Regions from separate parts of the Mesorhizobium sp. WSM3879 genome, predicted to be linked through region 1. Evidence: predicted binding sites of a transcription regulator. Region 1 holds the regulator's gene; each other region holds the start of a gene.
What was found. The regulator PhoB, encoded in region 1, activates phosphate uptake and scavenging genes when phosphate is short. The targets are predictions, from matches to a motif close to TGTCATNNANCTGTCAT.
Positions count from the first base shown of each region.

Region 2: CK218_RS23755 (RNA degradosome polyphosphate kinase) is a predicted target of PhoB. The motif match lies at 8,109-8,125, and genes of this name have one in related genera.
Region 3: CK218_RS07620 (PhoX family phosphatase) is a predicted target of PhoB. The motif match lies at 4,781-4,797, and genes of this name have one in related genera.

Region 1 covers NZ_NSFZ01000007.1:151,253-161,417, forward strand. Annotated here, with positions in the region: gene pstA (phosphate ABC transporter permease PstA) at 1-116, shown strand, start outside; gene pstB (phosphate ABC transporter ATP-binding protein PstB) at 113-916, shown strand; gene phoU (phosphate signaling complex protein PhoU) at 937-1,641, shown strand; gene phoB (phosphate regulon transcriptional regulator PhoB) at 1,661-2,350, shown strand; gene CK218_RS17650 (ROK family transcriptional regulator) at 2,550-3,785, opposite strand; gene xylF (D-xylose ABC transporter substrate-binding protein) at 4,137-5,177, shown strand; gene CK218_RS17660 (sugar ABC transporter permease) at 5,415-6,779, shown strand; gene CK218_RS17665 (ATP-binding cassette domain-containing protein) at 6,793-7,593, shown strand; gene CK218_RS17670 (CHASE domain-containing protein) at 7,725-9,350, shown strand; gene CK218_RS17675 (YMGG-like glycine zipper-containing protein) at 9,435-9,680, opposite strand; gene CK218_RS17680 (hypothetical protein) at 9,786-10,088, opposite strand.
Region 2 covers NZ_NSFZ01000012.1:86,368-96,532, forward strand. Annotated here, with positions in the region: gene CK218_RS23715 (HPP family protein) at 1-152, opposite strand, end outside; gene CK218_RS23720 (cystathionine beta-lyase) at 387-1,556, opposite strand; gene CK218_RS23725 (amino acid ABC transporter substrate-binding protein) at 2,136-3,164, shown strand; gene CK218_RS23730 (amino acid ABC transporter permease) at 3,227-4,414, shown strand; gene CK218_RS23735 (amino acid ABC transporter permease) at 4,419-5,576, shown strand; gene CK218_RS23740 (amino acid ABC transporter ATP-binding protein) at 5,592-6,395, shown strand; gene CK218_RS23745 (FAD-dependent monooxygenase) at 6,544-7,773, opposite strand; gene CK218_RS23750 (zinc-finger domain-containing protein) at 7,800-8,045, opposite strand; gene CK218_RS23755 (RNA degradosome polyphosphate kinase) at 8,286-10,165, shown strand, end outside.
Region 3 covers NZ_NSFZ01000003.1:213,520-223,684, forward strand. Annotated here, with positions in the region: gene CK218_RS07600 (ABC transporter permease) at 1-190, shown strand, start outside; gene CK218_RS07605 (phosphatidylglycerol lysyltransferase domain-containing protein) at 206-1,243, opposite strand; gene CK218_RS07610 (MarR family transcriptional regulator) at 1,478-1,984, shown strand; gene CK218_RS07615 (GNAT family N-acetyltransferase) at 1,981-2,661, shown strand; gene CK218_RS07620 (PhoX family phosphatase) at 2,723-4,717, opposite strand; gene CK218_RS07625 (hypothetical protein) at 5,064-5,402, shown strand; gene CK218_RS07630 (phosphatase PAP2 family protein) at 5,419-6,120, shown strand; gene CK218_RS07635 (helix-turn-helix transcriptional regulator) at 6,215-6,484, shown strand; gene CK218_RS07640 (SulP family inorganic anion transporter) at 6,567-8,276, shown strand; gene CK218_RS07645 (DMT family transporter) at 8,291-9,220, opposite strand; gene CK218_RS07650 (ATP/GTP-binding protein) at 9,327-10,165, opposite strand, start outside.

The DNA of each region.
Region 1 (10,165 bases):
GCCCTTATGAGGAATGGCAGCAACTGGCCTGGACGGGCGCACTGATAATCACCCTGACGGTTCTCGGGCTGAGCATCTTCGCCCGCAGCCTTACCGGACGCAGAGAGGACAGATGAAACCGATGTTGTCCACCGACCTGAACGTAGCCGAGACGACCGCCGAGAAGGCCAAGATCGAAGTCAAGAACCTCAACTTCTACTATGGCCAGTCGAAGGCGCTGAAGGACATCAACCTGTCGCTGCCCGAGCGCAGCGTCACCGCCTTCATCGGACCTTCGGGCTGCGGAAAGTCGACGCTGCTGCGCGTGCTCAACCGCATCTACGAGCTCTACCCGAAGCAGAGCGCCGAAGGCCAGGTGCTGCTCGACGGCAAGAACATCCTCGACCCCTCGCAGGACCTCAACCTGCTCAGGACCAAGATCGGCATGGTGTTCCAGAAGCCGACGCCGTTCCCGATGTCGATCTACGAGAACATCGCCTTCGGCGTCAGGCTGTATGAGAAGATCAGCAAGGCCGAGATGGACAATCGCGTCGAACAGGCGCTGAAGCGCGCCGCGCTGTGGAACGAGGTCAAGGACAAGCTCAACGCCAGTGGCCAGAGCCTTTCGGGCGGCCAGCAGCAGCGGCTCTGCATCGCCCGCACCGTGGCGGTGAAGCCGGAGGTCATCCTGCTCGACGAGCCGGCATCGGCGCTCGATCCGCTCTCGACCGCCAAGATCGAGGAGCTGATCGACGAGCTGCAGGCCGACTACACGATCGTGATCGTCACCCACAACATGCAGCAGGCGGCGCGCGTGTCGCGGCAGACGGCGTTCATGTATCTCGGCGAGCTGATCGAATTCGACCGGACCGAGAAGATCTTCACCTCGCCCCGCGAGAAGCGCACGCAGGACTACATCACCGGCCGCTTCGGCTGAGTTCATACGAGGACATAACCATGGCCCATACGGTCGCTTCCTTCGACGAGGATCTGAGGCAGATCAGCCAGCTCATCCGCGACATGGGCGATCTTGCCGGCTCGATGGTCGGCGCGTCGACCAAGGCTCTGCTGAATTCCGACAACGCGCTGGCGCAGCGCGTGGTCTCCGACGATGCCATCATGGACGCGCGCCAGCGCGAGCTCGACGATCGCGCCATCACGCTGATTGCCAAACGCCAGCCGATGGCCGACGACCTGCGCAGCGTCGTTGGCGCCATCCGCATGGCCGGCGATCTCGAGCGCATCGGCGACCTTGCCAAGAACATCGCCAAGCGCGTCGGCTCGGTCGGCATCAGCGCCGCGCCGCGCGACCTTTCGCACTCCATCGACTCGATGGCGCAGCTGGTGCTGATCCAGGTCCAGGGCGTGATCGAGGAATACGCGACCGGCGACGCCACGGCGCTCGCCAAGCTCCGCAACGACGACGAGCGCATCGACGTCAAATACACCTCCGTCTTCCGCGAGCTCCTGACCTACATGATGGAGGATCCGCGCAACATCACGGCTTGCACGCATCTGTTGTTCTGCGCCAAGAATCTGGAGCGCATCGGCGATCACGTCACCAACATCGCCGAGAACGCCTACTATGTGCTGACCGGCACGCAATTGCCCGCGAATCGTCCTAAGCAGGACGAGACGGCGATGTCGGCGCCGGCGGCCTGACAGCGAAGGTGCCTGCTAAATGATCGCGCCACGCATCATGGTGGTGGAGGACGAGGAGCCGCTGGGGGTGCTGCTCCGCTACAACCTCGAATCCGAGGGCTATCAGGTCGAGGTGGTGACGCGCGGCGACGAGGCCGAGATCCGCCTGCAGGAGAATGTGCCCGACCTGCTGGTGCTCGACTGGATGGTGCCGGCGGTGTCCGGCATCGAGCTTTGCCGGCGCCTCAGGATGCGGCCCGAGACCGAACGCCTGCCGATCATCATGCTGACGGCGCGCGGCGAGGAAAGCGACAGGGTGCGCGGCCTCTCGACGGGCGCCGACGACTATCTGGTCAAGCCGTTCTCGACACCGGAGTTCATGGCCAGGGTCAAGGCGCTGCTGCGCCGCGCCAAGCCGGAGGTGCTGTCCAGCGTGCTCAAGGTCGGTGACATCGTCCTCGACCGCGAATCGCACCGCGTCTACCGCAAGAAGAGCGAGATCAGGCTCGGTCCGACCGAGTTCCGGCTGCTGGAATTCATGATGCGGCATCCCGGCCGGGTGTTCTCGCGCAGCCAGCTGCTCGACAATGTCTGGGGCGAGACGATCTATATCGACGAGCGCACCGTGGACGTGCATGTCGGACGCCTGCGCAAGGCGGTCAACAACGGCCGGATGCCCGATGTGATCCGCACCATTCGCGGGGCGGGCTATGCGATCAAGGAAGACTAGATCCTCGGCTCGATGTTCTGACGGGTTCGGCAATTCCGGGATCTGCGTTGGTGGGTAGCCGAGACGCCTGTGCTTCGTCATCCACGGGCGGAGGGAGCTCCGCTCCTGCTCCGCCCTGGAATGACGAAGCTGCGGGGGGCTTCACTAATCTCCGGCGTCTGCAGGATGCTCGGAAGCTAACGATCGCTCTCGAAGCTGCTCAGGCTACGTTCTTGCCCGCTCTTGCCTGCACGCCCGAGGCGAAAATCTCCTGGTCGACGAAGGTCAGCGCGCGCACGGCGCAGCCTTCGCGGATCAGCGGCAATTCGTTCGGCTCGGTATCGAAGGAGATCGAATTTGAATGCTGGCCGCCGGCGGTCTGGGCGATCGCCTCGCGCAGCGCCGGCTCGATCAGGTCGAAGGCGGCGGCGCTGACGCCGACCATGGCGACCGGCGCCGGGTCGATCAGCGCGAACAGGCTGCCAAGGCCGAAGCCCAGCGCCTCCCCGGCCCGGCGATAGGCCTCGCGCTCCGGGCCATCTGTCTCGCGCGCCTTGGCGGCGAGCGCCCGCATGTCGGCGTCGCCGACATCGATCGGCTCGGCGTCCTCGCTCATCTTCATGGCGCTGCGCCAGATGGCGTAGTTGCCGGCATAGGCCTCGACGCAGCCGCGGCGTCCGCAACGGCAGAGCGCGCCGCTCGGACGATGGATCATGTGGCCGAACTCGCCGCCGGACGAATGTGTGCCGGTGAACAGCTCGCCCTTCAGCACCAGGCCCATGCCGATGCCGTGCGAGAGCAGAATGGCGATGAAATTGTCGCGATAGCGGTGGGGATCGCGCCACTGCAGCGCCACAGCCATCATGTTGCAGTCGTTTTCCATGGTGGCCGGAATGCCGAATTCCTTTTCCAGGATGTCGGCGAAGGGAATGTCGGTCAGCGGCGTGATCGGCGACCACAGCATGGCGCGGGCATGGGAATCGGTGATGCCCTGGATGCCCATGGCGATGCGGGCGACGCTGCCGACGTCGAGGTCCGGATCGTCCAGCCGGCGCCGCACGATCGCCAAGCATTCGCCGATCAGCTCGTCGCGCGGCATGGTGAGCGTATCGAGGCGGCGCTGCTCCTCGGCGATGACCTGGCCCGCATAATCGATAACGGCGACCGAGAGGAAATTGAGCGACAGCACCACTGTCACCACCGCCGCCGCCTCCGGCTTGAGCGCGAGGCCCACCTGTGGCCGGCCGCGCTTCAGAGACGCGGTCTCGCTCGGCTTGCTCTCGGCCAGGATGCCTTCCTGGATCAGGTCGGAAGAGATCGCCGAAATGGTCGAATGGCTGAGCCCGGTGGTCGCGGCGATTTCCGTGCGCGACGGCTGGCCGGCCCGGCGCACGGCCGAGAGCACCATGGCGCGGTTGCGCCGGCGCAGGTCGTCGTGGCGGATTCCGACCGACATTTTGTCTCCTCCCAGTCAGCGCGGCCTCTCGATCATGCACAGGACTCGGCGACGCACCAGATTGGTTCAGTCCCGGACGCCGGCACCCGAACCGTCCTGGTTTTTTAAAATATTCGGTGGACGCGGTCTGCGCTTCCTCCGAACTGTTCCGCGATAGTGGCAGAAGCGGTCGGCACTGTCATTATTTATTGCGGGTCTCGAAAAAAAGTACGCGACACCTCAAAAACCGTCAGAATTGCAGTTGACAGCGCTTTAGCGTTCGATCAGTATTTTTTCGAGGCTCGAAAAAAAGCCTCTACATGGCCTTCGGGCCAGTCTGGGTCGCGCCGCGAGGGGCGCAGGGAGGATATCATGAAGAGATTCGCAGCCGCCATTCTGGCGGGCGTCGCCATGTCGTTGACGTTGGCGTCGGTCGCCGAGGCGAAGGACAAGGTGATCGGCGTTTCGTGGTCCAATTTCCAGGAAGAGCGCTGGAAGACCGACGAAGCGGCGATGAAGAAGGCGATCGAGGCCGCCGGCGACAAGTACATATCCGCCGACGCACAGTCCAATCCAGGCAAGCAGCTGACCGACGTCGAAAGCCTGATCTCGCAGGGCGCGAATGCGTTGATAATCCTGGCGCAGGACGCCTCGGCGATCGGACCGGCGGTGCAGAAGGCACTCGACGAAGGCATTCCGGTCGTCGGCTACGACCGCCTGATCGAGAACAAGGACGTGTTTTATCTGACCTTCGACAACAAGGAAGTCGGCCGCATGCAGGCCCGCGAGGTGTTCAAGGCCAAGCCCGAGGGCAATTACGTCTTCATCAAGGGCTCGGGCGCCGACCCGAACGCCGATTTCCTGTTCTCCGGCTCGATGGAAGTGCTGAAGGAAGCCATCGACAGCGGCAAGATCAAGAATGTCGGCGAGGCCTATACCGATGGCTGGCTTCCCGCCAATGCGCAGAAGAACATGGAGCAGTTCCTGACCGCCAACGACAACAAGGTCGACGCGGTGGTGGCGGCCAATGACGGCACCGCCGGCGGCGTCGTCGCGGCTCTGACGGCGCAAGGGCTGGCCGGCACCGTTCCGGTCTCGGGCCAGGACGGCGACCATGCCGCGCTCAACCGCATCGCGCTCGGCACCCAGACGGTGTCGGTGTGGAAGGACGCGCGCGAGCTCGGCAAGCACGCCGCCGAGATCGCCTCGCAGCTCGCCGACGGCAAGAAGATGACCGACATCGCGGGCGCCAAGGACTTCACGACGCCTGGCGGCAACACCGTCAAGTCGCTGTTCCTGACCCCGGTCGCAATCACCAAGGATAATCTCAACGTCGTCATCGACGCGGGTTGGATCAAGAAGGATGAAGTCTGCGCGGGCGTTGCCGCCGGCAGCGTCGCGGTCTGCAACTAAGCTGGCCGTCAGGTTCAAACGCAGCGCCGCGGCCCAACGGCCGCGGCGTTTCTCGAAAGGCTTTCGGGCGTACTGAAGCCGGAGACCATTGGGGCAGTTCACTGTCCGGCAGGATCGCCGAACTGCTCCAGCCGTTTGTTTCCGCGCAATTCCAGGCGGCTACGCACTTTTTCCTGGAATTGCTCTAACATCGTGGTCCGGCATCCGCGCCAGACGGCAAGCCGGCGGGAGGAGATCATGACCGATACGACCTCTGATACGCCGGCCAACCCGGCGGCGGATCGCGCGCGGGCTTCCGAACTGAGCACCGTCGGGCGCTTCCTCAAGGCGACCGAGCTCGACACACGCATGCTCGGCATGGTCGGCGCGCTGCTGATCATCTGGATCGGCCTGCATGTCATCTCGAGCCTGCGGCTCGGCGTCAATCCGCTCGATTTCGACAGCCGAACGTTCCTGACGCCGCGCAACCTGTGGAACCTGTCGGTGCAGACCTCGGCCGTGGCCATCATGGCTTCCGGCATGGTGCTGGTCATCGTCATGCGCAACATCGACCTCTCCGTCGGATCCGCCGAGGGTTTGATCGGCATGGTGATGGGCTTTGCCCAAGTGCATTTCCTGGTGCGAATGGTTGGGCTCGAGCTTGGCAATCCCTGGATCTGGGTGCTGGCACTGTTGATCGGCCTGGCGCTCGGCCTGCTGATCGGCGCCTTCCAGGGCTTCGTCATCGCCTATCTCGAAGTGCCGGCCTTCATCGTGACGCTTGGCGGGCTGCTGGTCTGGCGCGGTGCTGCCTGGTGGGTCACCAGCGGCCAGACGGTGGCGCCGCTCGACGCCACCTTCCAGCTGATGGGCGGCGGACCGGCCGGCTCGATCGGCGCCAAATGGAGCTGGATCGTCGGGATCGTCGCCTGCGTTGCCGTGGTGTTTGCGCTGTTCAACGGCAGGGTGCAGCGCAAGCGCTTCCGTTTCCCGCTGCGTCCGATCTGGGCCGAGACGCTGCTCGGCGCGGTCACCTGCGCGGTCATCATGGGCGCGGTGTGGCTGGCCAATTCCTATCCGTGGCCGGTCGGCATCGTGAACCGCTATGCCGCCGCCAAAAACCTCACCGTCCCCGAAGGCGGCCTGTTCATCGCCCACGGCATCGCCATTCCGGTGCTGATGGCGATCGCCGTCGGCCTCGTCATGACCTTCATCACCAAGCGCACTCGCTTCGGCCGCTATGTCTTTGCCATCGGCGGCAATCCGGAAGCGGCCAACCTTGCCGGCATCAACACGCGCTGGATCACCATGAAGGTGTTCATGATCATGGGTGTGCTGGCGACGATCGCCGCGGCGATCTCGTCGGCGCGGCAGAATTCGTCGACCAATGCGCTCGGCACGCTGGACGAGCTCCTGGTCATCGCCGCGGCGGTCATCGGCGGCACCTCGCTCGCCGGCGGCTCGGGAACCGTGCTCGGCGCTATGCTCGGGGCGCTGCTGATGCAGTCGCTGCAGTCCGGCATGGTGCTTCTCGGCGTCGATTCGCCGCTGCAAAGCATCGTCGTCGGCGCCGTGCTGGTCATCGCGGTCTGGCTCGACACCATCTACCGCAAGCGGGTGTGAAGGAGGCAGCATCATGGCAGACGAGAACGCTCCCGCCGACGCCGCGCTGGTCGACATGCGCAACATCTCGATCGCCTTCGGCGGCATTCGCGCCGTCGACGACGCCTCCATCGATCTCTTCCCCGGCGAAGTGGTGGCGCTGCTCGGCCATAACGGGGCCGGCAAGTCGACGCTGATCAAGATACTGTCCGGCGCCTACAAGCGCGATGCCGGTCAGATCTTCGTCAATGGCGAGGAGGCAGCAATCTCCAACCCGCGCGACGCCAAGAAATACGGCATCGAGACGATCTATCAGACGCTGGCGCTTGCCGACAATGTCGACGCCGCCGCCAACCTTTTCCTTGGCCGCGAGCTGATGACAGCCTGGGGCACGCTCGACGACGTCGCCATGGAGGCCGAAGCGCGCAAGGTGATGGGCCGGCTCAATCCGCGCTTCCAGCGCTTCAAGGAGCCGGTGATCAAGCTGTCCGGCGGACAGAGGCAGTCGGTGGCGATCGCGCGCGCGATCCTGTTCAACGCGCGAATCCTGATCATGGACGAGCCGACGGCAGCGCTCGGCCCTCAGGAGACGGCCCAGGTCGGCGAACTGGTGCGGCAGCTCAAGGCCGACGGCATCGGCATTTTCCTGATCAGCCACGACATCCATGACGTGTTCGAGCTGGCGGACAGGGTCTGCGTCATGAAGAACGGCCAGGTCGTCGGTACGGCGCGCACCAGCGACGTGACCCAAGACGAGGTGCTCGGCATGATCATTCTGGGCAAGTGCCCGCCGGGCGCCATGCCAGGCCCGGGAGCGCTGAAAATCGCGGCCTAAGACCATAAATTGGTTGGCTAATTTGCGACTTGTTTGATGAGCCAATCGCGGCGTTGGGTTGGCCTTGCCATTGTATTGGCGCGGAGACTTGCCCATAAAGGTAGCCAACCATCCATGGGCCGCACCCTGCATTGAAAAAGCTTTTCCCGATCGTCGCCTTCATCGCCGTCGCGCTGATCAGCCTGACGATGGCGGGGTTCGCCTATTTCGCGACCCAGGAGGCGGCACGCATCAAGTTCGAGGGAACCGCCGACGATGCGCTCAACCGCATCGAGAGCCGCATCGACCTGCATCTGTCGCTGCTGCGCTCGACCCAGGCGCTGTTCGATGCTCGTAACGGCGATATCACGCGCGGCGAGTTCAAGGCCTTCCTCACCGCGCTCGACATCGACGACAATTTCGCCGGACTGCGCGGCATCGGCTTCCTGAGGCTGGCCAAGACCGGCGACGAGGCCACGCTCGAGCGCGACATCCTGCGCGCTCGCGGTTCGGCCCACCCGGTCTATCCGGCAATCACGCAGCAGCAATGGCGCACGCCCATCGTGCTTTTCGAGCCGCTCGATACCTCCAACCAGTCGATCATCGGCTTCGACATGTTCAGCGACCCGGCACGGCGGGCGGCAATCGAGAAGGCCATGGCCGACGACCGGCAGCACGCCAGTGGGCTCGTTCAACTTGGCCAGGGACAAGGGCTGGAGCAGACATTCCCCGGATTTCTGGTCTTCGTGCGGCTGAACGTGGAAACGGCCCCGGACGTCATCAATGCCAGCCGCTCCTCGACCGCCGGCTTCCTCTACGCCTCCTTCCGCGCACGCGATCTGTTCCAGGTGGCGCTCAGCAAGGCTCCGCTGCTGCCGGTCAACGTCGAAATCTTCGACGGCCAGCCGGGAGCCGACAATCTCCTGTTCCGGTCGGAGGCGCCGCCGGCCGAATCGCTCGGCGGAAAGCTGCTGGCGCGCCGGGATATCGTCGTGGCCGGCCGACCCTGGACTGTCCTGTTTCGGCCGACGAGCGCTTTCGCGCTGCCTTCCTCGCGCGCTATTCCCGTGATGCTCGGGCTGTTCGGTCTGCTGCTCGCCGGGGCGATTGCCTTGGTGGCCCGCTATCAGGAGCGCGCCTACGAGGCGAAGTCGCTGCTGCATGAGGCGACGGAGAAGAGCCTGCTGGAAAAGGAGCTGATCCTGCAGGAGATGAAGCACCGCATCAAGAACTCGATCACCAGGGTGCTGGCGATCGCGCGGCAGACTGCTTCGCAGGCCACGGACGTGAAGGAGTTCTCGGCATCATTCTCGGCGCGGTTGCAGGCGATGGCCGCGTCGCAGGACATGCTGACACGCTCGCGCTGGCAGAAAGCGGACCTCGGCGACCTGCTGCGCACCGAGCTCGGGCAGGTGTTCGGCAAAGAGCTTTCCGAAGGCATATTGTCGGGGCCGGAAGTGCTGCTTGACGAGACGACGACGCAAGCGCTCGGCCTGACCTTTCACGAGCTTGCCACCAACGCGCTGAAATATGGCGAGGCCGGCAACTCGGTGGGCGCCCTGAAGGTCGAGTGGCGGGTCGAAGGACGTGGCCGGGAGCGGACGCTGGTGCTCAATTGGCGCGAGGCCGGGCAGAAGAAACTGGAGCCGCCGGCAAAGACCGGTTTCGGCACCAAGCTGATCGATCTCAATGTCACGCGCGAATTGCGCGGTACGATCAAGCGCGACTACCGGGCCGACGGGCTTAAGGTGGAAATCCGAATACCCCTGCCAGGCTGAGCGCCCGTCAGTCAGGGTCCAACGAGGATCTACCCGGGGACCGCTGGTCGGCCCCCCGGGTAGATGACTGTGTCTCGCGGAAAATCAGTTGCAGCGGGCCTTGTATCTCGTGCCGTCAGAGCGGCGATACACGCAATAGCCATTGCGCAGGTTGCGAACCAACAGGCCGGACCCGGCGCCCACAGCCGCGCCGATCAGCGCGCCCCTGCCGCCGCCGACCAGGCCGCCGACGCCGGCGCCGATCAAGCCGCCCCCGACGACATCCTGCTCAGTCGTGGTGCAGCCGCTAACGGCGACCACGGCAACCATGGCAATGATCATTTTCCGCATAAATAGCTCCTCGCTTTTGTCCTCACTTTTGGCAGTGCCAACCGCCGTTTAGCACGAAAAAACGGGCTTTGCCTGCCCGATCTTGTTATTGCTGAAGAGAGTGTCTTACGGGCGTGCGCCGTTTGACGCGACAAGCGCGCCGGAAGTTTCCAGCGACGCGACGAGCCTGCCGTCGGGACGCACGGTCCACAGCAGTTGATCGTAGTCGTCTTCAAGTGCCGGATCGACGGCAAGGCACTCGCCCTTGACACGCGGCGTGCGCCCCTGCAGGTCGCCCAGCGCAAACGGCCGTTCGGCGATGCAAGCCTCGAAAGTCTCGAAGACGCTGACCGGCACCGACAGTTCGCGGCAATCGGTCATGGTGTCCGAGCAGCCAATGACGAGGAGCAAGGCGGCGATGTGTTCCACGGGTCGAATCCTCCCGCCGCAAAGAACGATTGTTGCCGCTCAAAAGTTCCTGCTCGGCGGAGTCGGCGCGCAATGGC
Region 2 (10,165 bases), on a different contig from region 1:
GCCACCAGCATCGCCACATGCGGTCCGTTGCCCATGGCGAGCCCGCTGATCACGCCGGTCAGCGCGATGCCGATGGTCGCGCCGATGCAGGCAAGCAGCCGCTCGCGCAGCGTCGCGCCGGCAAGGATCGGAACGAAGAGGCGGAACGCCATGGCAGCCCCAGGTCGAATGGCTTGAACTGTCGAATGGTGGAATTTGCGCTGCCCGCAATGCCGCCGAAGCCACGGATTTGGAAGCCAAACCAATCCGTATATTCGCGGCTGGAGAGAATATTATTGCAGCGCGGATCGCCTGCGACATGCTGCCAGCGGCCTCGGCTTTCTCAATCGCGCCAAGGTCTTACGGCCGTCCGCGGATTCAGTTTGGCACCGGCTCTAGCCCGTCGCTCAGGCCTCGGCCGCGGCGGCGAGGCCGCGCTGAAGGTCGGCCTTGAGGTCCTCGACGTCTTCCAGCCCGATCTGCAGGCGGATCAGCGGCCCGGCATAGGAGCCCTTGGCGATGGTGCGGTCCCCCAGAAAGACCGGCACGGCAAGGCTCTCATAGCCGCCCCAGGAGTAGCCGAGGCCGAAGATGGTCAGCGCGTCGAGGAAGGCGTGCTGCGCCTTCTGTCGGCCGCCATTCAGAACGATCGAAAAGACGCCGCTCGAGCCGCAGAAATCGCGCTTCCAGAGCGCGTGGTCGGGATGACTCGGCAGCGCCGGATGCAGCACCTGCGCCACGCCCGGTTGCTCCTCCAGCCAGCGCGCGATTTCGAGCGCGCTCTTCTGGTGCTGCTCCAGCCTCACCCCCATGGTGCGCAGGCCGCGCAGCGTCTGATAGATGTCGTCCGGGCCCGAACAGCAGCCCAGCGTGCAGAACCCTTCATAGAGCTGCTTCCAGCAAGCCTCATTGGCCGAGACCAGGCCGAGCAGCACGTCCGAATGGCCGGCCGGGTATTTGGTTGCCGCATGGATCGAGATGTCGACGCCGTGGTCGAGCGGCTTGAAGTAGAGCGGCGTCGCCCAGGTGTTGTCCATCATGACGATGGCATTTGCCGCATGCGCCGCCTGGGCGATAGCCGGAATGTCCTGCACCTCATAGGTGTTCGATCCCGGCGACTCGGTGAACACCACCTTGGTGTTGGGCTTGATCAGCGAAGCAATCCCGGCGCCGATGCGCGGATCGTAATATTCGACTTCGATACCGAGCCGCTTCAGCATGGTATCGGCGAAATTCCGCGTCGGGTGATAGACCGAATCGACGATCAAAACATGGTCGCCGGCCGAGACGAAGGTGAGCAGGGGAATCGTCACCGCAGCCAGTCCCGACGGCACGGCGATCGTGCCGGCCGAGCCTTCCAGCGCATCGACGGCGAGCGTGAGCGCATCCATCGTCGGTGTGCCGCGCGTGCCGTAGGTGTATTTCTGGCTTCGCGAGGCCATCGAGGCGGCGTCGGGGTAAAGCACCGTCGAGGCATGCACGACCGGCGGATTGACGAAGCCGAAATAGTCGCGCGGGTTATTGCCGGAATGGGCAAGCCGCGTGTTGATGCCGATGTTGCTGCCGTCTGTCGCCATAGTTCGTCGCTCGTCGCCCATAGTTCGTCGCTCGTCGTAGTGTGTCAGGAGCTCAGCCATAGAGCGGTGGAACTGGTCGCGCAACCGCTGCGAACCCGCCAAGCGATGGTGTTTGGATGGGCCAAATGAGAGGTCGCCGGCTCACCTTTCGTGCCCCTTGCAGGCCTCCGGCGACGATGCGCCGGAGGCAGCCCGGCGCGCCTTTCTTCGCTACGAATCACGCCAGTCCTTCCATTGGCGCCAACAAGTAGTAAGAGGCGGGAGTTCAGGTAACGGCCAAAATTTCGATGGCGCCGGACTTGCCGGTCCCGGCTGCAGCTCTTGACCAATTTGCGAGCGCTTTTGGCTGCAATTCGGTGATTTGCAGCAATCGGTTTTCAAACGTGTCGCAATTCGGTCATTTCCCTTGACCTCACAGGAATAATCGCCTTCGATGCGTTTCGTGAATGGGAGGCAGTGCATCGGCGAAACGATGCGGGTCCGGGAGCGGGCCTACGTGGGAGCTGCATTCACAAACGAAAAAAGATCAAGCGTCGCCTGCAATTAGGGGCGCCTGTAACAGAAAAGGGTCTGTGGGTCATGAAACACATTGCATTGGGCATGCTTGGCGCCGCCGCGCTCGGGCTCATGGCGTCCGCCGCTTCGGCCGGCACGCTCGACACCGTCAAGCAGAAGGGCTTCATCCAGTGCGGCGTCTCGACCGGCCTCGCCGGCTTCTCGGCGCCGGACGACAAGGGCGACTGGAAGGGCATCGATGCGGATTTCTGCCGCGCCGTCGCGGCCGCCGTCTTCGGTGACGGCTCCAAGGTCAAGTTCACGCCGCTCAGCGCCAAGGAGCGTTTCACCGCCCTGCAGTCGGGCGAGATTGATATCCTCTCGCGCAACACCACCTGGACGAGCAACCGCGACAGCGCGCTCGGCCTCGATTTTGTCGGCGTCACCTATTATGACGGCCAGGGCTTCATGATCAACGCCAAGAAGCTGCCGGGCGTGAACTCCGCGCTGCAGCTTTCGGGCGCCGCGGTCTGCGTGCAGAGCGGCACCACCACGGAGCTCAACCTCGCCGACTACTTCAAGAAGAACAAGATGGAGTACAACCCCGTCGTGTTCGAGAAGCTGGAAGAGGTCAACGCCGCCTATGATTCCGGCCGCTGCGACGCCTACACCACCGACCAGTCCGGCCTCTACGGCATCCGCCTGACGCTCTCTTCGCCCGCCGACCACGTCGTGCTGCCCGAGATCATCTCCAAGGAACCGCTCGGTCCGGCCGTGCGCCAGGGCGACGATCAATGGGCCCATATCGCGCGGTGGACGTATTTCGCGCTGCTCAACGCCGAGGAAGCCGGCATCACGCAGGCCAATGTCGAGGAGATGAAGTCGTCGACCGATCCGAACATACAGCGCCTCCTTGGCACTGAGCCCGATGGCAAGTACGGCGCCGATCTCGGCCTCTCCAACGACTGGGTTGTCAACATCATCAAGGCGGTCGGCAACTACGGTGAAATGTTTGAGCGCAATGTCGGCTCGGGCAGCCCGCTCAAGATCGCGCGCGGCATCAACGCTCTGTGGACGAAGGGCGGCCTGCAATATGGTCCGCCGGTTCGCTGATTGAAATGTGATCCGGGAGGCAGGTCGTCTGCCTCCCGGTTTCTCTTTTCAGGGGATCGTCTATGGCTTCGCAGGAAATCCTTCGGCAGGAGCCGGGTCGCGGCTCCTTCATCAATGACCCGAAAATACGCGCCCTGTTCTTTCAGACGCTGGTCGTAATTCTTCTGTTCGTTTCGATCTGGTGGATCGTCAACAACGTCATCGAGAACCTCCAGCGCCTTCACATCGCCTCAGGCTTCCAGTTCCTCAGGAACAGGGCCGGTTTCGATATCTCCGACACGCCGATTGCCTACACGTCGGACGCAACCTATGGCCGTGCGCTCATCGTCGGCCTGCTCAACACAATCATCGTTGCCGCCGCCGGCATTGTCCTGGCCACCATAGTCGGCTTCATCATTGGCATCGGCCGGCTATCGCAAAATTGGCTGATCCGTAAGATCTGCACGGTCTATGTCGAGATCTTCCGCAATATCCCGCCGCTGCTGGTCATCTTCTTCTGGTATTCGGGCGTGCTCGCGGTGCTGCCGCCGCCGCGCGAGAGCTATCACCTGCCGTTCGGCTCCTTCCTCAACCAGCGCGGCTTCTATTTTCCGCGCGGTGTCTGGGGCGACGGCTCCTGGCTGGTTCTGGTCGCTTTCGTCGTGGCGCTCGCCATGGCGTGGTTTGTCGCGCACCGGGCGCGCCAGCGGCAGATGGCCACCGGCCAGCAATTTCCGGTGTTCTGGACCTCGGTCGGCCTGATCGTCGGCCTGCCCGTGCTCGCCTTCCTGCTCGCCGGCATGCCGCTTACCTTCGACTTCCCGAAGCAGTCGACCTTCAATCTGACAGGCGGATTTCAGATCAAGCCTGAGTTCCTGTCGCTCCTGCTGGCGCTTTCCTTCTACACGGCCGCCTTCATCGCCGAGATCGTGCGCGCCGGCATCAAGGGTGTCAGCAAAGGCCAGAGCGAAGCGGCGGCCGCACTCGGCCTGCGTTCCGGGCCGATCCTGCGCCTAGTGGTGATCCCGCAGGCGATGCGCATCGTCATCCCGCCGCTTACCAGCCAGTATCTGAACCTCACCAAGAACTCTTCGCTGGCGATCGCCATCGGCTACCCCGATCTGACGGCCACCGCCGGCACGGTGCTCAACCAGACCGGCCAGGCGGTCGAGGGCGTGTTTCTCATGATGATCGCCTATCTGGTGCTGAGCCTCGTCACCTCTGCGGTGATGAACGTGGTGAACGCCAGAATGGCGCTGGTGGAGAGGTAGAGCCATGCAGGAACACGACATGTCCTGGGTGCGCACCGAGATGACGCTGGCGCAGCCGGCGCCTCCTGGCGAGCGCGGCGCCTATGCCTGGGTGCGCAAGAACCTGACCGCCTCGGTTGGCGACACTATCCTGACCATCCTCGGCATCGCCATAGTCGCCTGGATCCTGCCGCAGGTCATCAACTGGGCGTTCATAAACGCAGTGTGGACCGGGCCGGACCGCACGGTCTGCGCCACCGTCTCGCAAGGCGGCATCCAGCCCGACGGCTGGACCGGCGCCTGCTGGGCTTTCGTCAACGCCAAGTTCGGCCAGTTCATGTTCGGCACCTATCACATCGAGGAACGCTGGCGGCCTATCCTGGTCGCCATCCTGTTCGTGGTGTTGCTGGTGCCGATGCTGATCCCGCGCGTGCCGCGCAAGGGGCTGAACGCCATCCTGCTCTTCCTCGTGCTGCCGGTCGTCGCCCACTTCCTTTTGGTCGGCGGCGTGTTCGGCCTGCCGCATGTCGAGACCTCGCGCTGGGGTGGGCTGCTGGTGACGCTCAGCCTCTCCTTCGTTGGTATGGCCGTGTCGCTGCCCCTGGGCATCGCTCTGGCGCTCGGCCGTCGCTCCCAGATGCCGATCGTCAAATGGCTTTGCGTCGTCTTCATCGAGACGGTGCGCGGCATTCCGCTGATCACCGTGCTGTTCTTCGCCAGCGTCATGCTGCCGCTTTTCCTTCCCGAGGGCGTTACCTTCGACAAGTACCTCAGGGCGCTGATCGGCGTGTCGCTGTTTGCCGCCGCCTATATGGCGGAAGTGGTGCGCGGCGGCCTCCAGGCGATCCCGAAGGGCCAGTATGAGGGCGCCGATTCGCTCGGCCTCGGCTATTGGCAGAAGATGGGCTTGATCGTGCTGCCGCAGGCGCTGAAGCTGGTCATTCCCGGCATCGTCAACACCTTCATCGGCATGTTCAAGGATACCAGCCTGGTGCTCATCATCTCGATGTTCGACCTGCTCGGCGTGGTGAAGCAGAATTTCTCCGATCCCAACTGGGCGACGCCGCAGACCCCGAAGTCCGGCCTGATCTTCGCCGCCTTCGTGTTCTGGCTGTTCTGCTTCGGCATGTCGCGCTATTCAATGTACACCGAGCGCCGGCTGGACACCGGCTACAAACGATAAAAAGGGGAATTGGCCATGGCCACCGAAAACGCCGTCAGCGCGGAAGACCTCAAGGTCGATGCCAAGAAGATGCACATCTCGACGACAGATGTCGCCATCGACATCGTCGGCATGCACAAATGGTATGGCGAGTTCCATGTGCTGAAGGACATCAACCTCAAGGTGATGCGCGGCGAGCGCATTGTCATCTGCGGTCCGTCCGGCTCCGGCAAGTCGACCATGATCCGCTGCATCAACCGCTTGGAAGAGCACCAGAAGGGCAAGATCATCGTCGACGGCAAGGAACTCACCAACGATCTGAAGAAGATCGACGAGGTGCGCCGCGAGGTCGGCATGGTGTTCCAGCACTTCAACCTGTTCCCGCATCTGACAATCCTGGAGAACTGCACGCTGGCGCCAATCTGGGTGCGCAAGACGCCGAAGAAGCAGGCCGAGGAAATCGCCATGCATTTCCTGAAGCGCGTCAAGATCCCAGAACAGGCCAACAAATATCCTGGACAGCTTTCCGGCGGCCAGCAGCAGCGCGTGGCGATCGCCCGCTCGCTCTGCATGAACCCGCGCATCATGCTGTTCGACGAGCCGACCTCGGCGCTCGACCCTGAAATGATCAAGGAAGTGCTGGAGACGATGGTTGGCCTTGCCGAGGAAGGCATGACCATGCTGTGCGTCACCCACGAGATGGGCTTTGCCCGCAAGGTCGCCAACCGGGTGATCTTCATGGATCAGGGCCAGATCGTAGAGCAGAACACGCCGGCCGAGTTCTTCGATAATCCGCGCCATGAGCGCACGAAACTGTTCCTGTCGCAGATCCTGCACTGAGCTTCTGACGCCAATTCGAGAAGCCCGGCCGCCAACGGCCGGGCTTTTGAGCGACCGGTTGGTGAAGCGCGCTGCCGGTCTCGCCTTCCATAGTTGTCGAGGCGCGGTAGCATTGGCGGTCGTGCAGGACACCGCTGCAGCGAACGCCTCACCGCCTGTTCCGCTCCTCCCAGCCATAGAGCCAGTCCAAATCTCCCGCGAGCTTCTCCGCCGGGCGCGTCGCCAGCACCAGGTTGCGCGCGATCGCAACCGGGCCCCAGGCGTGCCAGGCCAGGCGGTTGAGCGCGCCGCGTCTGAGCACCTTCTCGATGCGCGGCCGCCTGCGATTTTCCCATGTGGTGAGGTTCTGCCGCGGCTCGCCGGCGAAGTCGGCGATCACATCGGCGAGCGTCGCGGCATCCTCGATCGCCATCGCCGCGCCCTGCGCCGCGAACGGGGTCATGGCGTGCGCCGCGTCTCCGATCAGGGCGACGCCCTGCGGCATCGTCCAGCGCGCCTGCTCGACGGTGTGGATCGGAAACGCCGTCCATGGCCCGGCAAGCGCGACAAGCCTTGCCAGCGCGGGCGACGTGCCGCGCATGGCGCTGGCGAGAATGGCGGGATCGGCATGGCCGGACCAGCCTTCGGCGATGCGCTCGCCCTTGGTGAAAGCGGCGAGGTTGAAGTCGCTGCCTTTGCTCACCGGATAGGCGACCATATGGAAGCCGGGATGGAGGAAGGCGGTGATGCAGTCGCCGGCGGCGATCGCCGCAAAAGCCTGGCCGGCGGTGCTTGTCGCTGCAATCGTTGCGCGCCAGGCCAGCTCGCCCGAGAAGCGGTTCTTCCCGAAAGCCGGCTCTCGACCCGCAAGCACCGTGCGAACCGACGACCAGACGCCGTCGGCGCCGATCAGCAGGCCGCCGGCGGCCTCGATGCTGCCGCCATCCGTTTCGGCGGTGACGGCGATGTTTTGCGGCTGAACAGCGACGTCCGTCACCCGCGCGCCGGTGACGAGTTGGATCTCGGGATGCTCTGCCATGCGCGCCGCCAGCGCGGCCTGCAGGTCGGCGCGGTGCGCCACCAGATAGGGCGCGCCCCAGCGCTCTTCGCCGGTCTGGCCGAGCGGCACGCGCGCCAGTTCCCGCAAGTTGGCGGCGTCCTTCAGCACCACCGCTTCCGGGCGGATCGCGCTCAGCCGCAACCGGTCGAGCGCGCCGAGCCGGCTGAGCATACGGGTGGCGTTGGGGGAAAGCTGGATGCCGGCGCCCACCGCTTCGAGCTGGCTGGCCTGTTCCAGCACCGTGACGGCATGGCCGTGTTCGGCAAAGGCAAGAGCTGCCGTCAGTCCGGCGATTCCGGCCCCGGCGATGACGACCTGCCGGGACCGCGCCTCCTCCATGGTCTAGCGGTCACCCAGATCCGCGATCAGGCGGCCTGGTCGATATAGAGGCAGCCGGCAGGCTCGGTTTCCGTCGCCTTCAGCTTCGGCGAATAGCGGTAGAGCGTCGAGCAGTAAGGGCAGACCTTTTCATTGTCGTCGCCCATGTCGAGGAATACATGCGGATGGTCGAAAGGCGGGTTGGCGCCGGTGCACATGAATTCCTTGACGCCGATATCGATCGCCGGATGGCCCGCGTCGTTCTGGAAATGGGGAATGGTACCGCCTGCCATCGTCGTCTCCTTCAGTTCGGCCCGTTTGCATCTGGATCATAACCGGCCGGTTTGCAAGATCGATGAAATGAAACTGTCGCAAAAGCCTGGCAGAGGATAAGTTGAGCCGGTTAAGCGCATGAGGCCGGAAACGAAGCGATTCCGTGACATCATGCGTCATAAAAGCGTGTTAGAGCGTGCATAGCGCGTCCGGCGGCGTATGGCGCTCATAGAACGACCTTGTGGCCAAGAGCAGGAACCATGAACGAACTGAAGCCGGTGCAGAGCGAGTTCATCACCGTCGAGGCGGCGAGCCCGGACGGCGGCAATCCAGACCGTTTCGTCAACCGCGAGTTTTCCTGGCTGCAGTTCAACCGTCGGGTGCTCGAGGAATCGCTGAACGAGCATCACCCGCTGCTCGAGCGCGTCCGCTTCCTGTCGATCTCGGCCGCAAATCTCGACGAGTTCTTCATGGTGCGCGTGGCCGGCCTCGCCGGTCAGGTGCGCGAGGGCATCGCGTTGAAGAGCCCGGACGGCCGCACGCCCGAGCAGCAGTTGGAGCAATTGCTGCGCGAGGTCGAGCGCCTGCAGGAAGACCAGCAGAAGAGCCTGTCGGCCCTGATGGAGCTGCTCAACAAGGAAGGCATCGAAAGCATCCCCCGCGATGGCCTGACCAAGGACGAGAAGGCGTGGCTGGAGGAGCATTTCCAGGATCAGGTTTTCCCGGTGCTGACGCCGCTGTCGATCGACCCGGCGCACCCGTTCCCGTTCATCCCCAATCTCGGTTTCTCGATGGCGCTGCAGCTGCGCCACCGCAAGAACGGCGAAGAGATGAGCGCGCTCTTGCGCTTGCCGGTGGCGCTACGGCGTTTCATCCGTCTGCCCGACCGCAAGCATCATGTCCGCTTCATCCCGCTGGAAGAAGCGGTCGGCCTCTATATCGGCAAGCTCTTCCCTGGATACGAGGTCAAGGGCTCGGGCACGTTCCGCATCATCCGCGACAGCGATATCGAGGTGGAGGAGGAATCGGAAGACCTCGTTCGCCTGTTCGAGACGGCGCTGAAGCGCCGCCGCCGCGGCTCCGTCATCCGCATCGAATTCGACACGCTGATGCCGGCCGAGTTGCGCGACTTCGTCGCCGGCGAGCTCGGAGTGTCGTCGAGCCGCATCAGCGTGCTCACCGGGCCGCTGGCGCTCAACCAGATCTCCGAGATCGTCGCCATCCCGCGCGACGACCTCAAATTCACGCCCTACAACCCGCGCTTTCCCGAGCGCATCCGCGAGCATGGCGGCGACTGCCTGGCCGCGATCCGCGAGAAGGACATCATCGTCCACCACCCCTACGAATCCTTCGACGTCGTGGTGCAGTTCCTGCGCCAAGCGGCGGCCGATCCGGAAGTCGTCGCCATCAAGCAGACGCTCTACCGCACCTCGAACGACAGCCCGATCGTGCGGGCGTTGATCGACGCGGCGGAGGCTGGCAAGTCGGTGACGGCGCTCGTCGAGCTCAAGGCGCGCTTCGATGAAGAGGCCAATATCCGCTGGGCGCGCGACCTCGAGCGCGCCGGCGTCCAGGTCGTGTTCGGCTTCCTGGAGTTGAAGACACACGCCAAGATGTCGCTGGTGGTCCGCCGCGAGGACGGCCGGCTGCGCAATTACGTGCATCTCGGCACCGGCAACTATCATCCGGTCACCGCCCGCATCTACACCGATCTGTCCTTCTTCACCACCGACCCGACGATCGCGCGCGATGTCGCGCAGATCTTCAATTTCATCACCGGCTACGCCGAGCCTGCCGAGGAGATGCGTCTTGCGGTGTCGCCGTTCACGCTGCGCGACCGCATCCTGCGGCACATCGCCGAGGAGATCGCCCATGCGCTCGAGGGCAGGCCGGCCCGTATCTGGATGAAGATGAACGCGCTCGTCGATCCGACCGTCATCGATGCTCTCTATGACGCCAGCCGCGCCGGCGTCGAGATCGATCTCGTCGTGCGCGGCATCTGCTGCCTGAGGCCGCAGGTGCCGGGTCTTTCCGAGAACATCAGAGTGAAGTCGATCGTCGGGCGCTTCCTCGAGCACAGCCGCATCTACTGCTTCGGCAACGGCCACGGTCTGCCGTCCGACGAAGCGATCGTCTACAT
Region 3 (10,165 bases), on a different contig from region 1:
GCCCGGCATCTGGAAGACGATCACGCTGTTCAACCCGGTCGTCTACCTGATCAGCGGGTTCCGCTGGAGTTTCTACGGCAAAGCGGACGTCTCGGTCGGCGTCAGCCTCGGCATGACGCTGGTGTTCCTGGCCGCCTGCATCGCGATCGTGGCGTGGATTTTCAGGACCGGGTATCGGCTGAGGAATTGACGAACAGGGCTTGCTTCAAATCGCCTTGATCAGCCGCAGCAGTCCAAGCATCTCCATCAGCGTTCCCTTGCGGAAGGCGATGTAGGTCGGCTCCTCCAGCCCGTGGAAGCGGCGCTTGAAGGCGGCCTGGCCCTGCAGGTTGAAGCGCGAGCGGTTGACCCAGGGCGACTCGTAGGCGCGCCGGAAGGTGCTGCGCCAGAAGCTCGATTCGGCAAAGCCGCTCGGCTCGACGTCAAGCAGCGGCGACAGGCCAAGCGTGACCACCGAAACGCCCTCCTCGCGAAAGCGGTCGACGGCGAATTTGGTCAGGCCGATCTCGGCATGCGGGGTGGCGTCGACCTGCTTGCGCTTGAAGGCGGTGGTATAGCCGATGACCTCGCCATTGCTGAACAGCGGGTCGAAATCGAGGATGGCGACGAGTTCGTCCTGCGGGCCGTGGAGGACGAAGCGGCGCATGTCGGCGCCGAGATGGTCGGCGAAAGGGCGGTTGAGAAAGCCCATCTCCCAACGTTTGACGATGCGCTCGCCGCGCCAATTCTCGGACAGCCGCGAAACCTCGTCGAGCAGCATGTTGACCCTGTCCTCGGCGAAGGTGAAGCCCTTCTTCGCCAGCCAGCGCTCCGAATAGCGCACGGTCTCGTTGCGCTTGCCGGAGAAATCATGCGCCGGCAGCTGCAGCCTCGTGTCGACGCCCAGCCGATTGATCTGATAGCCGAGCCCGGCCAGCACCTTTGCCGTGGCGGCGCTTATCTGAACGAACCAGGGGCCGCCGGCGGCCTCGACGAAGCGCTTGATGTAGCCCGGCCGGTCCGGCGGATCGACGACCGGATCGCCCAGCGCGAAATGGTGCTTCATCTTGGTGCCGAATGCGATGTAACCATCGCCTTCGCTGAAGTAGGACAGCTTCTGCTGCACGGCGGTGGAATAGGCGAGCGAGAAGTCGCCATGGCGCCGCACCAGCTCCAGGCGCTCGAGATGCGTCAGCTCGCGCCGCGGCACCTTGGGCGCCGCGCCGTCAAGAAACCTGTCGATATGGATGCGCAGGGATGGCATCAAGCGTCCGCATGCCGATGAAGAAAGACCCGAAGCCCACGGGCCTCGAATCAGTCGCCTTGGCGCGACGGATCGGTCATGTCGCGCCAGCGCCATATAGGATGCTATCGGCGGCGAATGAAGAGGGAATGTCTACCGGCCAAAGCCGGCGCTCCGGCTGCATCGTGAAACCATATTGCCAATTTCCATGCAATGTTATATATCATGTTATCTTTTTGTTCCGGCAGTTCGACGATGGAAGATGTTCTGAGGTCCCTCGGCTTTCTCTGCCTCGGCAGCAGGCTGAAGCGCATTGGCGAGCAGTTGCAGGCCGACACGCAGCGCGTGCTCGATCGCCTGGATGTGCGGATCCAGTCGAGTCAGTATCCGCTGCTCGCCGCGCTCGACAGGCTGGGGCCGCTGCCGGTCGGCGAACTGGCGCAGTCGCTCGGCATCGCGCAGCCAGGCGTGACGCGGGCCGCGTCGCTGCTCACCGAGCTCGGCCTGGTCGAAGTCACACCATCGGATGACGACCAGCGGCGCCGGATCGTTTCCCTCTCAGCGGACGGCCAGCGGCTGGTCGACGCCGCGAAGCACGACGTCTGGCCGCGCATCGAGGGCGCGGTCGCGGAATTGTGCGCGGACCTCTCCGGGCCGCTGCTTGGCCAGCTCGCCGCCATCGAGGATCGACTGGCGGCGACCCCGCTCGACCGCCGGGCGGACAAGGCCAAGACAGTCGCACCCAAGGCCGTCGCACAATGAAACATGTTCTCGACCGTCCGATCTGGAGCGCATTGGCGACGCGCCATCAGGCCTTTGCGGAAGGCGATACCCTTGCCAGGCGGTACCGGCCTTCGATCGTTCCCTTCGCCGCCACCGTTGCGGACGATGCGGAAAGCCTACAAGCCCTGGGCAAGCTGCTCCCGCCGCTTGAAAGCGCCATCCTGGTTCAGACGGACCCGATCGCCCTGCCTTCGGAACTTGCCGCGGTTTCGACCGCGTCCTTGGTGCAGATGGTTGCCGAGCAGCCGGTTGAAGCCGCCTCCGACGAGCGCGTGCAGCGACTGACGCCGGACGATGCGGCCGAGATGCTCGCTCTGGCATCGCTCACCAAGCCCGGCCCGTTCACGCTCGAGGCCTTGAGCCTCGGCGAATTCTGGGGCGTGAAGATCGACGGCAGGCTCGCGGCGATGGCCGGCGAGCGCATGAAGCAGCCCGGCTACTCCGAGCTCAGCGGCGTGTGCACGCATCCGGATTTCCGCGGCGGCGGCCTTGCCAAGCTGCTGTCGCTGTTCGTGGCGAACCGGATCATGGCGCGGGGCGAGGTTCCATACCTGCACGCCTACGCCAGCAATGCTCCGGCCGTCGGCCTTTACGAGGCCATCGGCTTCCGGTTGAGAACCACCCTGAACATGGCCGTGGTCCGAGGCGTGGAGTAATCGCAAGGTGAGGAGGGTCGCGGATCATCGCAACCCTCCCCCTGCTTAAGCGAGTCGCCAATCAGACCGCGATCTTGCCGCCGCCCTGCTTGGTGATGGCAACGACCGCCGGACGCACCGGCATGTCCGGCTTGAAGTCCGGCCACCGGGTCGATGGATCCTCGTAATAGGAGGGGCGGCCGAAAGCTTCCCAGTCCTCGCCGCCGTCGCCCGGATGCTGGACGGCGACGAAGGCGGTCTGGTCGTCCGGCGCGAATAGCGGGCCGCACATCTCGGCGCCGATCGGCACGCGGAAGAACAGCTTTGAAGTCGCCCGCGCCGTGCCCTCGGTGTCGACCGCCCACAGGCCGTCGGTACGGCCGGTGGCCTTCGGGCCCTGGCCGTCGGTCGCGACCCAGAGGCGGCCGGCCGAGTCGACGGCACAGTTGTCCGGCATGCCGAACCAGCCATTGGCGGTGGTGGCGGTCGAGAAGGTGGCGCCGACGTCGGCCACCGAGGGATCGCCGCATTTCAGGAGCACTTCCCACTTGCCCTTCATGGCGGCGAAGTCGCCGCCATCCTCGACGATCTCGATGATGTGGCCGAAGGCGTTCGCCGCGCGCGGATTGGCGGCGTCGACCTGGTCGGCCTTGCGCTTCGAATTGTTGGTCAGCATGACATAGACCTTGCCGTTGCCGGCATTGGGCTGAATGTCTTCCGGCCGGTCCATCTTGGTGGCGCCGAGCAGGTCGGCGGCGCGACGCGTCTCGATCAGAACGTCGGCCTGGCTGGCGAAACCGTTTTCCGCCGTCAGCGGACCTTCGCCGAACACGATCGGCATCCATTCGACCGAGCCGTCCTCGGCGAATTTGGCGACATGCAGCGTGCCCTCGTCGAGCAGGTTCATGTTGGCGGCGCGGTCGTTCGGATTGAACGTGCCTTTGGTGACGAATTTGTAGACATAGTCGAAGCGCTCGTCGTCGCCGAGATAGAAGACGACGCGGCCATCCTTGGTGACGATCGATTCGGCGCCTTCATGCTTGAAGCGACCCATGGCGGTTCGCTTCCTCGGCACCGAATTCGGGTCGTTGACGTCGACCTCGACGACCCAGCCGAAGCGGTTGGGCTCGTTCGGTTCCTTGGCGAGGTTGAAGCGATCGTAATGCGCGCCCCATTCATAGGCGCCCTCCGGAATGCCGAGACGCTTGTAGTTGGCGGCCTCCTTGTGGCCTTCCGGCAGCTCGCCCGAGAAATAGCCGTGGATGTTCTCCTCGGCCATCACATAGGTGCCCCAAGGCGTGACGCCGCCGGCGCAGTTGTTGAGGGTGCCGAAGACTTTGGTGCCGGACGGGTCGGCATTGGTCTTGACGCGATCATGGCCGGCTACCGGACCGGACAGCGCCATTTCGGTGGTGGACATGATGCGGCGGTTGAGCTTGCCGTCACGCACCGCCTGCCATTTGCCGCCGTCCTTGCGGATCTCGACGATGCTGCCGCCGTGCGCCGCCATTTCGACATCGACCTGCTCCTTGCTGAGCGGCGCCACCTCGGCGGCCTTCTTGCCGTCCTTGTCGACGATCTTGACGATGCCGGGGAACATCAGATGCGGGTTGGTGTATTCGTGGTTGACGACCAGCAGGCCATGCTCGGCCGAGCCTTCGATCGGGATATAACCGATATAGTCGTTGTTGTAGCCGAACTGTCTTGCCTGAGCTCCGGCCGATTGTTTTGCCGGGTCGAATTCCGGCGAATCGGTAAAGAGCGGGTCGCCCCAGCGCAAGAGCACGTCGGCATCGTAGCCGGGCGCGACGTGGTGCTTGTCGTCGATGCCGGCCTCGAGTTCGTCGAATTTGAAGGCCGAGGCCTCGGCGGCGCGCGCCTCGTCTGCCGCGACGAGCGCCAGCGGGCTCACGGTGGCGGCGATGGCCGAGACAGCTAGCGAGCCCTTGAGGAAGTCGCGGCGCGAGAAGCGCTCGGCGATGATCTCGCCCATCGTGCGGTTGTCGGTAGGATTGACGGGCGGGCCGTCATTCTCCTCGAGCTGGCTGGTACGGAAGCGGATCTCAGGTTGGGTCATGGGCTGTCCTCTGGCTCTTGAGGTGGCTGGAACGTGTAACCGGTCGATCCCTATAGGCGGCCGATCACATTTTCGTGACATCAGCCCCATTAAGCAACGCCAATTTGCCGGCTGATGACTGTTCGCCCATGCATTGGCCCCACACGAGGCCCACAACACACGGCGAGCAGACTCCCGAGCGGCCTCGGCGCAAGAACAACCATGGCTGCGGGGCTTGCCTTGCGAGATTCCGCCTTCGATCCCGTCGCAGCGTAGCTTGCCCGACGCCATCAGCTTGACGGCTTCGCGCGCTTCGGAAACAAAAGCGGCGAGCGGCGCGGCGAAGGCCGCTTCGGGAGGGATGAAGGTGAGTCTCTGGGGACTGGCGCAGCTTGGCGTTTCGACTGTGATTTTCCTGCTGGCCGCGATGGCGGCCAAACAATGGGGATTGGCGCCGAGTCTCGGCAAGATCGTGCTGACGCTGGTGCTCTATTCCGCCGGCAATCTGATCATGCTCAGGCTGATCCGCGAATTCGGCATGTCGGTGTCGTTCAGCCTGTCGGCCGTGATCCAGCTGGTCTCAGTCAATGTCGTGGCGCTGGTATTCTTTGGAGAGCGCCTCAACACTTTCCAAGCGACAGGCGTCGTGCTGGCAATCGCCGCCGTCGCGCTGATCACGCTCGGACCCTATATGCAGCGGCTGTAGTTGGAGCAGGCCCGGCATGAAATCGACCGCCAAGGCGCTGCTCAACAGAATAGAGTTCCCGGTGCTTGTGGCCGGGCTGGCCATCGCCTGCGGGCTATGGGGCCTGGTGGAACTGATGGGGGTGGCGCGTGCCACGACTCCGCATGCCTTCGACACGGAAATCCTGCTCGCCTTCCGCCATGCCGGGCAGCCGGACAGCCCGATCGGTCCGCTTTGGCTGCAAGGCGCGGTGCGCGATATCACCGCGCTCGGCAGCACCAGCGTGCTGGTGCTGATCACGACTGCGGTGATCCTCTATTTTCTGCTGATGCGCCGTCCGGCGACCGCACTGTTCGTGTTCGTTTCGGTGGCGGGCGGCCAAGCGGCGTCCAGCCTGCTCAAGTTCGAGGTCGACCGGCCCCGCCCCGATCTCGTCTCGCATCTCGTCAACGAGACCTCGCTGTCCTTTCCGAGCGGCCATGCGATGCTGTCGGCGGTGACCTATCTCACGCTGGGCTCGCTCGCCGCGCGCTTCCTGCCGAACCGCAGGACCAAGATCTTCGTGCTCGGCCTCGCCGTGCTCACCACGGTGCTGGTCGGAACCAGCCGCGTCTATCTCGGCGTGCATTGGCCGTCCGACGTGCTTGCCGGCTGGTGCGCCGGCTTTGCCTGGGCCATGTTGTGCTGGCTTGCAGCGCGCCTGCTGCAGCGGCGCAAAGTGGTGGCGGACAGCGAATGAGTGCTCATGTTTAAACTGTTTGTTATGATGCTTGAACCATCATGATATTTGGATTATCCATTGATACTGCAGACTCAGACAGGGGTTCTGGCCGATGATCACTGCCGCGCAGATGCGCGCCGCGAGGGCGTTGGCCGGTATCGACCAGAAAACGCTCGCCGAGCGCGCCGGGGTTTCGCTTCCGACCATCCAACGCATGGAAGCGAGTGAAGGTGTCGTCAGAGGCGTGGTCGATACGCTGATGAAGGTCATCCAGGCACTCGACGAGGCCGGGGTGGAGCTGATCGGCGAGAACCAGGCCAGCGAGCGCGGCGGCAGGGGCGTGCGCCTCAAGCCTGCCACGCCGCAGAACTCCCAAGGCTGAGCCGCACAAGAAGTCGCGACGGCGACCGCCGACAGCCCTGCCGACGATCCCGCCGCCTCTACGGAGCGGAAGAAGGCAGTTCATGGATCAGGTCCGGCGGTCAATCCACCCCCAGGCGCGGCCGTCCTTTGCCGAGCTGTTCACGCCCAAGCTGGTCACGGTGCTGCGCGAAGGCTACACGCTGGCGCATTTCAGGGCTGACGCCGTCGCGGGGTTGACGGTGGCCATCGTCGCGCTGCCGTTGTCCATGGCGATCGCCATCGCGTCCGGCGTGACGCCGGAGCGAGGCCTCTACACCTCGATCGTTGGCGGCTTCCTCATCTCCGCGCTTGGCGGCAGCCGCTTCCAGATCGGCGGTCCTGCCGGCGCCTTCATCGTGCTGGTAGCGGCGACGGTGGCGCGCGTCGGCGTCGACGGGCTGCTGCTCGCAACGATGATGGCCGGCGTCTTCCTGCTCGCCATCGGCTATCTCAGGCTTGGCACCTACATCAAGTTCATTCCCTATCCGGTGACCGTCGGCTTCACCGCCGGGATCGCGGTCATCATCTTCTCCGGGCAGATCGTCGAACTGCTCGGGCTGAAACTCGCCGGCAAGGAGCCCGGGCCGCTGGTGCCGAAGCTGACCGTGATCGGCGAGGCGATCGGCACGATCAATCCGGCCGCGACCTTCGTGGCGATGCTGACTGTCCTAACCATTGTCTTTTTGCGGCGCTGGCGGCCGAGATGGCCAGCGATGCTGATCGCCATCGGCATCGCCTCGCTGGTCGTGGGGCTGTTCGCCCTGCCTGCGGAAACGATCGGCACGAGGTATGGCGGCATCCCGCGGAACCTGCAATGGCCAGCCCTGCCGCCGGTCAGCCTTGAGAGGATGATCGACGTGCTGCCGGACGCGATCGCCTTCGCGCTGCTCGGAGCGATCGAGTCGCTGCTTTCGGCCGTGGTCGCCGACGGCATGAGCGGAAGGCGGCACCGCTCCAATTGCGAACTGGTGGCGCAAGGCTTCGCCAACATCGCGTCAGCCTTGTTCGGCGGCATTTGTGCCACCGGCACGATCGCTCGCACGGCCACCAACGTGAGGGCCGGCGCGCATGGCCCCGTCTCCGGCATGCTGCATTCGGCGATCCTGCTTGTCCTGATGCTTGCGGCGGCGCCCCTGGCCAGCTACATCCCGCTCGCCGCATTGGCCGGCGTACTCGCCGTCGTGTGCTGGAACATGTTCGAGAAGCAGGCTTTCGTCACGCTCCTCAGAGCCTCGCGTGGCGACGCGCTGGTGCTGATGGCGACGTTCCTGATCGTCATCTTCCGCGATCTCACGGAAGGCATCGTCGTCGGCTTCGCGCTCGGGTCGATCCTGTTCATCGATCGCATGGCCAAGTCCATCGCCGTCGAGGCCGATCTGCCGCTGGTGCCGGAGGACGTCGCCGATCGCGCCGCCACTTATGATTCAAGCCAGGCGGCCGACGCCGATACCGTCATCTATCGAATCTCCGGGGCATTCTTCTTCGGTGCCGCCTCGACCGTCGGCGCCGTGCTCGACCGCATCGCAGACCAGCGCAAGAATTTCATCCTCGATTGCTCGGCGGTGCCGTTCCTCGATTCGACGGCGGCAAACGTCATCGAGGGCGCCGCGCACAAGGCCGGACGCGCCGGCGTGCGCTTCATCATCGCGGGCGCCGCGCCCCAGACAAGGCGCATGCTGATCAACCACGGCCTCAAGCGGCCGCTGGTCACCTATGCCGCCTCGATTCGCGACGCGCGGGCGCAGCTGAAAGGACAATCGCAGTCCGCGTAGAGCGACATGTTCTCTCAAACTGCCGCTTCGATCGGCTCGGCAAGTTTCGGGTTGGCGCGCGCCGCGATCAGGCAGCCGGCGACGATCAGGCAAGCCCCGGTCAGCGTGGTCCAGGCCACCTCCTCGCCGAAGAAGAACCAGCCGAGCGCGATCGCCCAGATGAAGGCCGAGTATTCCGTTGGGATGAGATATTGCGCTTCGGCGCGGGCGTAGGCCCAACTCATCAGGAATTGCCCGGCAAGCGACAGCATAGCCACCCCGACGAGGTGAAGCCACAGGTCACTCGGCAGCGCGACGGCGAGCCACGGCGCGGCGAGACCAAGGATGACAGCGATGCAGAGGTTCTGGAACAGCATGATCTCGACCGGCTTGGCCAACAGCGCTTGCCGCCGCGCGAGGATCAGATTGTAGCCGTAGAACACCGTCGATACGAGCACCGCGGCCGTGCCCAGGAGCGCATCCTGCGAGTGGCCGGCCTGCCCGAACTGGCCGGCCAGAATGATCGCGACGCCGGCGATGCCGGCCAGCGACGCCCACACCGCCTGGCGCCGGATTCTCTCGCCCAGCAACAAGGCTGCGAGAAAAAGCGCAAACAGGGGCGCGACAAAGCTGAGCCCGATCGCCTCGGCGAGCGGCAATCTGGCGAGACCCCAAAAGAACGAAACCAGGACGATGCCGACGACCACGGCGCGCAGCGCATGCAGCCCCAGCACCGGAAGAGCGGGCTTCGAGCGCGGCCCCGCCGACCAGGCCGCGCCCGCGATCAAGGTCGAGACCAGGCTGCGCCACAGCACCGTGTTGTACACACCGACCGCGATGACCAGGGACTTCATCCCCGCGTCCATCCCGGACAAAAGGAAGATCGCCAGTGCGCATACGAGCACTGGGATCATTGGTGAAACGGCGGCGCCGGTCAGGCTGGATGTCTTCACGGCTTGGCCCATGTGACGGTTGCTGCCGGATATCCCGGAGCGAGCGGCTGAACCAGATGGCAGCCCCGTCGATATGGCGGTCCAGCCCCGATCGACCTCGTTCCCGCCGCAATCGTCCTCAGTCGAGCTTCAGCGCCGCGACCGCGCCTTCGTTCATCAGCGGAACATAGATGGTCGAGTTGCCGTCGGTGCCGATATCGGCGCTGCCCGGCTTGAAAGTGGCGATCGCTTCCGGCGCGGCGCCGCCCTTGTAGCGATAGAGCGTGCCGGTCATGTAGGCGGTGGCATAGATCGTGTCGCCGATGGTGACGACGCCGTCGAGGTCGGCAAAGTTTTGCGCGCCCGGCAGCGGCGTCACCTTCTTGCTGGCGAGGTCGACGGCCAGCAAGCCGCCCGGCGCCGCCGTGCTGAAATCGGGCTTGATGCCCTTGCCCCAGGACGCGACGATCAGCCGAGCGCCGTCGGCGAAGACGCCATTGGGCGAGGCGAGCAGCGCATCCTTGATGAACAGCTCCGGTTTGTCGCCGTCGATACGGTAGATCGTGTCGGCGAGCATATCCGTGAAATAGACCTTGCCCGAGGCATCGGCGGTCATGTCGTTGAGGAAGACGGCGCCGGGCACATCGATGGTAGAGACCAGCTTGCCGCTGGCAAGATCGACGACGCGGACCTTGGTGATGTCGGCGGCGTAAAGCTTGCCGCCGGCGATCGCCATGCCCTTGGGCGCGTCCATGCCGTCCACCCAATGGCGGCTGATGACCTTGCCGTCCAGCGACAGCAGCGACAAATAGCCGTTGCCGTCAGCTTCGCCCGGATTGCCGACGATGTTGGAGACGACGATGCGCTTGTTGGCGGCATCGACCAGCGCCGATTCCGGCTGCTCGAAGCCGCCGGCGCGCCAGATCTCGCCGGCCTCGGCGGTGGCAGCCGTTGCGATGCCGGCGATGGCGAGAAAGG